Regions from separate parts of the Pseudoalteromonas sp. CNC9-20 genome, predicted to be linked through region 2. Evidence: predicted binding sites of a transcription regulator. Region 2 holds the regulator's gene; the other holds the start of a gene.
What was found. Region 2 encodes NrdR, which represses ribonucleotide reductase genes. Its sites were predicted from a motif close to AAACACNANATNTNGTGTTT; they were not measured.
Positions count from the first base shown of each region.

Region 1: a site for NrdR is predicted at 1,211-1,230, ahead of nrdA (class 1a ribonucleoside-diphosphate reductase subunit alpha). Genes of this name have one in related genera too.

Region 1 covers NZ_JAKRFS010000001.1:616,975-620,892, reverse strand. The annotation lists gene nrdA (class 1a ribonucleoside-diphosphate reductase subunit alpha) at 1-1,044, opposite strand, end outside; gene ubiG (bifunctional 2-polyprenyl-6-hydroxyphenol methylase/3-demethylubiquinol 3-O-methyltransferase UbiG) at 1,563-2,273, opposite strand; gene gyrA (DNA gyrase subunit A) at 2,462-3,918, shown strand, end outside.
Region 2 covers NZ_JAKRFS010000003.1:660,258-664,175, forward strand. The annotation lists gene glyA (serine hydroxymethyltransferase) at 132-1,388, shown strand; gene nrdR (transcriptional regulator NrdR) at 1,481-1,930, shown strand; gene ribD (bifunctional diaminohydroxyphosphoribosylaminopyrimidine deaminase/5-amino-6-(5-phosphoribosylamino)uracil reductase RibD) at 1,932-3,065, shown strand; gene MHM89_RS10130 (riboflavin synthase) at 3,068-3,724, shown strand; gene ribBA (bifunctional 3,4-dihydroxy-2-butanone-4-phosphate synthase/GTP cyclohydrolase II) at 3,742-3,918, shown strand, end outside.

The DNA of each region.
Region 1 (3,918 bases), on a different contig from region 2:
AATGAGTCGGGTATACATCAACTTATTAAACTGCACACCATAATCTAAGTGGCGTACCCGGTTGTCATCGACACCTCGGTTATTCTTCAAGACCAGCAGGTTTTCCACTTCCAAGTGCCACAGTGGGTAGAAGAGTGTTGCTGCGCCGCCGCGCACCCCACCTTGAGAGCAGCTTTTTACTGCCGTTTGGAAGTGCTTATAAAATGGGATACAACCTGTATGGTAGGCTTCACCGTTACGGATTGGGCTGCCTAGGGCACGAATGCGTCCAGCGTTAATACCAATACCGGCTCGCTGTGATACGTATTTTACGATTGCAGAAGAAGTCGCGTTAATGGAATCTAGGCTATCGTCACACTCAATCAGTACGCATGAGCTAAATTGACGAGTCGGTGTGCGCACACCCGACATAATCGGTGTTGGCAACGAAATTTTGAATGTAGAAACGGCATCGTAAAAGCGCTTAACATAGTCAAGACGCGTTTCTTTTGGGTATTCAGAGAATAAGCTGGCAGCCACTAATACATATAAAAATTGCGCGCTCTCGTAAATGTCGCCAGTAACACGGTTTTGGACTAGGTATTTACCTTCCAACTGCTTTACTGCGGCGTAGCTGAAGTTTAAGTCTCGGCTATGATCAATAAAGGCATCCATTTGCTCGAACTCAGACTGAGTGTAATCAGTGAGTAAATGTTGATCATAGCGTTTATCTTCAACGAGCTTAACTACGTGGTCATACAGCTTCGGTGGCTCAAATTGGCCATAAGCTTTCTTTCTTAGATGAAAGATGGCAAGGCGAGCTGCCAAAAACTGATAGTCAGGAGTGTCTTTTGAGATCAGATCTGCTGCTGACTTAATGATTGTCTCATGAATGTCTTCGGTGCGGATACCGTCATAGAACTGAATATGGGACTTAAGTTCAACTTGTGAGACAGATACATTATTCAGACCTTCTGCCGCCCAAGTAATAACGCGATGGATTTTATCTAAATCCAGCGCTTCCTTACGTCCGTCGCGTTTACTAACAGATAGCTGTTGGTTCATAGTTATTGCCCGTATTTATAATTAGTTGTCTTAGCGCACGGCTGAGAAATACGTGTTGCCGCCCGTATTTACACCAGCGAATGTTACTTTACTGCCAGGATAGTGCTTCGCTATCACCTATTTATGAGTACAGCAGATTAAAGCACGGCCTAATTGGCCAAGATTTAAACACTATATATGGTGTTTTCATCACAGCGACTCACAAGATAGTGGGGTAGCGATGCTTTTGCAAGAGGCGCATACCTTGACAATCTGTGGATAACTACAAGGGGTTAGTGATCGTTAACCTTATAGCATTTTTAAAGCTGTATTTAGATGAAAATCAACGCCAAAAAAAACAATTTAAACGAAATTTTTGTACCGATAGCGACTGATTTTTTTATCATCAATACGCTTAAATTGTATTCGTGACGATCATTTCAAATCACTATATCTGGTGTTCAAAAATTAACAAGCCACCAGATATAGTGTATTCGTCATCCGCGAATTTGCCAATACAATGCGCGGATCATTTTCGATCACAGTAATTTTTCGAAGTGCAATATATAGTTAACGCTAACGTCGTTGTTAAGGGTAAATTGTTTTGTCAGCGGGTTATAACTTAAGCCGGCGCTGTGACGCACTTTGAGCCCTTGTTGCTCAGCCCATGCTATAAGTTGCGAGGGGCGAATAAACTTACTGTGGTCGTGCGTGCCTTCAGGAACCATTTTTAGCACCTTCTCCGCTCCCAGTATTGCCAGCAAATAGGCTTTAGTGGTTTTATTGAGCGTAGAGAAATACACGTTTGCTCCTGGTTTAGCGAGGCGGGCGGCAGCGGCAATAACCGACTCGGGTTCAGGCACATGTTCAAGCATTTCCATACAGGTGACTACATCAAACTGTTCACTGTGGTGTTCGCTAAATGCTTCGGCAGTGCTTAACTGATAATCCACTTTTACGCCAGACTCCAGCGCGTGCAGCTTCGCTACATTGAGTGGCTCTTGGCCCATATCAATGCCCGTGACTTGGGCGCCAAGCTTGGCCATGCTTTCAGCTAAAATTCCACCTCCGCAGCCTATATCCACGGCCTGCTTTTGCGCCAGCCCTTGTGCGTGCTGGGCGATGAAATCCAGTCGCAGAGGGTTAATATCATGTAGTGGTTTGAATTCGCCGTCGAAATCCCACCAACGTTCGGCAATGGCCTCAAATTTAGCTATTTCACTGTGGTCTACATTTTGATGTTCGGTCATATAAAACTTCCTCGTGTTTATGAGGCCATTATACGGGGGGATTTTCGCAAATCGCAAAGATTTAGCGCCTGTAAAATCAAAAATAATGTGATAGCATGAACGCAGATAATAACGACAAATGACAGTCGCTGAGTCTCCTTCACTTTGTTGGGGACGGAGGCTGTCAATGAAGAAGGAAAGTGGAATCAATGACTGATCTCGCCAACGAAGTCCTTCCGGTTAATATTGAAGATGAGTTAAAAAATTCCTACCTCGATTACGCTATGAGTGTAATTGTAGGGCGTGCGCTTCCCGATGTGCGTGATGGGCTTAAGCCTGTTCACCGTCGTGTGTTGTTTGCCATGAATGAACTCCGCAATGACTGGAATAAACCCTATAAGAAATCGGCTCGTGTAGTCGGTGATGTAATCGGTAAATACCACCCCCATGGCGACAGTGCAGTGTACGACACCATCGTTCGTATGGCACAGCCATTCTCCTTGCGTTACATGCTTGTTGATGGTCAAGGTAACTTTGGCTCGGTAGATGGTGACTCAGCGGCGGCGATGCGTTACACCGAAGTGCGTATGGCGAAGCTATCACAAGAGCTACTGGCTGATTTAGAAAAAGAGACTGTAGACTTTGTGCCGAACTACGACGGCACCGAGCAAATCCCAGATGTGTTGCCGACCAAAGTGCCTAACTTACTCGTCAATGGTTCTTCGGGTATTGCCGTCGGTATGGCGACTAACATACCGCCGCATAACCTCACCGAAGTGATCAATGGTTGTTTGGCGCTTATTAAAGAGCCGGAAACCACGATTGAAGAATTGATGGACTACATTCCTGGTCCTGATTTCCCTACTGCAGCCATTATCAATGGCAAAAAGGGCATTGAGCAGGCCTATAAAACCGGCCGTGGTAAGATTTATATCCGCGCTCGTGCCGATGTCGAAGTGGATGAAAAAACCGGGCGCGAAACCATCGTTGTCCATGAAATCCCATACCAGGTTAACAAAGCGCGCTTGATTGAAAAAATCGCCGAACTGGTTAAAGACAAGAAGATTGAGGGGATCAGTGCGCTGCGTGATGAGTCTGATAAAGACGGTATGCGCATTGTTATCGAGGTAAAACGCGGCGAAGTCGGCGAAGTTATCCTCAATAACCTGTACGCACAAACGCAAATGCAAACAGTGTTTGGCATGAACATGGTTGCCCTAGATGGCAATCAGCCACGTTGTTTCAACCTCAAAGAGATGCTTGAAGCCTTTATTCTGCATCGTCGTGAAGTGGTCACTCGTCGGACCGTATACGATTTACGTAAAGCCCGTGACCGTGCACACACCCTTGAAGGTCTAGCTATTGCTTTGGCGAATATCGACCCGGTCATTGAGCTGATCCGCAAGTCGCCAACACCGGCCGAGGCGAAAGAAGCGTTAGTATCTCGCCCGTGGGAGCTCGGCAATGTAAAAGCCATGCTGGAAAAAGCCGGTGATGATGCTGCGCGCCCAGACTGGCTTGCTGATGGCTTAGGTATTCGCGATGGTCAATACTATCTATCAGAGCCCCAAGCTCAGGCTATTTTGGAGCTGCGCTTACATAAGCTGACAGGCCTAGAGCACGGTAAGATCCTTGATGAATACCAAGAGCTACTTGAGCTTATCGC
Region 2 (3,918 bases):
TTCTTTTAGGGCTGTGAAAAAAATTCAATCCTTGTTTAAATAAGCTCACACATCCTTGATAGGCAAATGCGCGGTTTGCGCGTACAATAACACCTTTCAAATCGACAATTACGTTGCACCTAGGAGACAGCATGTTAGAACGTAGCATGAACATTGCAGACTTTGATCCAGAACTTGCCAAAGCGATGGGCGATGAGATTTCTCGTCAAGAAGAGCATATTGAGCTTATTGCCTCGGAAAACTACTGTAGTCCACGCGTACTTGAAGCGCAGGGCTCACAGCTTACCAATAAATATGCCGAAGGCTATCCGGGCAAACGCTACTACGGTGGTTGTGAGCACGTCGACGTTGTTGAGCAACTGGCGATTGACCGTGCTAACGAGCTGTTTGGCACTGAGTATGCAAACGTGCAACCGCATGCCGGCTCGCAAGCTAACGCCGCAGTGTTTCAAGCGCTACTTCAGCCACACGACACTGTACTAGGCATGAGCTTAGCTCATGGCGGTCACTTAACTCATGGTGCACATGTAAACTTCTCAGGCAAAACCTACAATGCCATTCAATATGGTTTGAATGAGCAAACCGGAGAAATCGATTACGATCAAGTTGAAGCCCTTGCCCTTGAGCACAAGCCAAAGATGATCATTGGTGGTTTCTCAGCTTATTCTGGTATCGTTGATTGGCAGCGTTTCCGCGAGATTGCCGATAAAGTCGGTGCTTACTTATTTGTAGATATGGCACACGTAGCTGGCCTTATCGCTGCCGGTGTGTACCCAAGCCCAGTGCCTTACGCACATGTGATCACCACCACCACGCATAAAACGCTAGCGGGTCCACGCGGCGGTTTGATCATCTCTAATTGTGGTGATGAAGATATTTATAAGAAGCTTAACAGCGCGGTTTTCCCAGGCGGTCAAGGTGGCCCACTGTGTCACGTTATTGCAGCCAAAGCGGTGGCTTTCAAAGAAGCGCTACAGCCAGAATTTAAAGCATACCAGCAACAGGTTGTGGCTAACGCACAAGCAATGGTATCAGTGTTACAAGAGCGCGGTTATAAAGTGGTATCAGGAAAAACGGACAACCACCTATTCCTGCTTGATTTAATCGATAAAGACATTACCGGTAAAGATGCTGATGCAGCACTCGGTAACGCCAATATCACGGTGAATAAGAACTCAGTACCGAATGACCCACGTTCACCGTTTGTCACTTCTGGTTTACGCCTGGGTTCACCAGCAATTACTCGCCGTGGCTTCAAAGAAGCAGAAGCGAAAGAACTTGCTGGCTGGATCTGCGATGTACTTGATAACATCGAAAGCACTGATGTTCAGGCAAAAGTGAAAGAGCAAGTGAAAGCAATCTGTGCTAAGTTTCCAGTGTATGCCTAAGCTGCACTAAATAGCCATTAGGCAAACATTTGTGTATGATAAAGGCCGCAAAAATAGCGGCCTTTTTGTTTTCTACAGGAACCCCAGTCACTATGCATTGTCCTTTTTGCAGCGCCAAAGATACCAAGGTTATCGACTCCCGATTAGTGGGCGGCGGCCATCAGGTTCGACGCCGTCGCGAATGCATTGATTGCCATGAACGTTTCACTACTTTTGAAGGCGCCGAGTTGGTGATGCCGCGCGTGATTAAACGGGATGGCTCACGCGAACCATTCAACGAAGATAAGCTCCTTAACGGCTTACATCGTGCCTTAGAAAGGCGGCCGGTGAAAACCGAGCAGGTTGATGAGGTGGTGCATCAAATCAAATCGCAAATTCGAGCTACCGGTGAGCGAGAGGTCAGCTCTTTGCTTATTGGCGAGTGTATTATGGAAGCGCTGAAAGGACTGGATAAAGTGGCCTATGTGCGCTTTGCATCGGTGTACCGCTCGTTTGAAGATATCCGCGAATTTGGCGAAGAAATCGCCCGTCTAGGGGATTAATATGAGCTTCAGCGCACAAGATGAGCACTTTATGCGCCGCGCTATTGCCTTAGCCTGGCAGGGGCGTTTTACCACCACCCCCAATCCGAATGTGGGCTGCGTGTTGGTTAAAGATGATAAGGTGATTGGCGAAGGCTTTCACATTCAGGCGGGGACGCCGCACGCAGAAATTCATGCCTTAAATGCCGCTGCAGAAAATGCCGAGGGAGCCACCGCATATGTAACCTTAGAGCCGTGCAGCCATACCGGCCGTACCGGCCCTTGTGCTGGCGCCTTGATAGCCGCCAAAGTTGCTAAAGTAGTGTGTGCTATGCAAGACCCTAATCCGCAAGTCAGTGGCCGGGGCATGGCGATGCTTGAGGCCGCTGGCATCGACGTCGAGTATGGTTTGCTCGGTGCCCAAGCCGAAGCGCTTAATACGGGCTTTTTAAAACGTATGCGTACTCAGCGCCCGTTTGTCACCTGCAAACTAGCAGCCAGCATTGATGGCAAAACGGCGCTCGGCAATGGCCAAAGTAAATGGATTACCTGCAGTGACGCCCGTGCGGATGTGCATAGCCTGCGAGCGCAACATTGCGCCATTGTCTCGGGTGCCGATACGGTAATAAGCGACAATGCGCAATTAAATGTGCGCCTAAGCGAACAGCAACTTGCCGATTACCCGCTGGCGCAAGTGCGCCAACCGGTGCGGGTGATTATCGACAGTCGCTACCGGCTCACACCCGATTTAGCGTTAATGCAAACACCCGGTAAGATTATTATCGTGCGCTCACGCACAGCACCTGCGCTTGATAAAGTGCAGCAATGGCCCAACAATGTAACCGAGTTGTATGTGGCCGGGGATAACGATGGCCATGTAGATTTAGCCGCGTTACTCACGCAACTGGCTGCAGATGATATTAATTCGCTGTGGCTTGAAGGAGGCGCGACCCTAGCGGGAGCCTTTGCGAAGCAGCGGCTTATTGACCGCTATGTGGTTTATTTAGCCCCTAAACTTATGGGCCAAGGTGCCAAAGGGCTGGTGAACATAGGTCCATTTGCCGATATGAACGACATTGAACAGATGCAATTTAGCGATATGCGCCCCATAGGCGAAGATGTGCGCCTTACCCTAGATAAAAGAGCAGTGGAATAGCCATGTTTACAGGCATTATAGAAGCAACCGGAACCTTGAGTTCACTCACTTTTGTTGATGGCGATTTAAAAGTGCGCGTCAGCAGCGATAGTCTCAACATGGACGATGTCGCCTTGGGTGACAGCATTGCCACGAATGGCGTTTGCCTTACGGTGACACAAAAATTCAGTGATGGGTTCAGTGCCGACGTATCGCGCGAAACCTTATCACTCACACGCTTTGCGCATTACCAGCAAGGCCAACGTGTTAATCTTGAAAAGGCGCTGCAGCCATTATCAAGGTTAGGGGGTCATTTGGTTTCTGGGCACGTAGACGGCATTGCCGAAGTGGTTGATGTGCGTAGCAGCGCCCGCGCTATTGAGTATTGGCTGCAAACCGACGCCGAACTGATGAAGTATATTCCCTATAAAGGTTCAGTGTGTATTGATGGTGCCAGTTTGACCGTCAACGAGGTTCACGGTAGCCGCTTTAAGCTGACCATTGTGCCCCACACTTTAGAGCAAACCACGATTGCAGATTTTCAAGTGGGCACCCAGGTTAACCTTGAGGTTGACCAAATAGCTCGCTATTTAGAGCGCCTAATTAATGGCGCCAAGGCTGAGCAGCCTCAATCCTCAGTTTCCGAGAGCTTGCTGGCGCAAGCTGGATTTATAAAATAAACGATAATGGGCAAGATATGAGTTTAAACACCGCAGCGGAGATCATCGACGACATTAAAAATGGCAAGATGGTTATCCTCATGGATGATGAAGATCGTGAAAACGAAGGCGATCTCATTATCGCCGCCGAACACATCAGCGCCGATGCCATTAATTTCATGGCCACCTATGGCCGAGGCCTTATTTGCTTGACG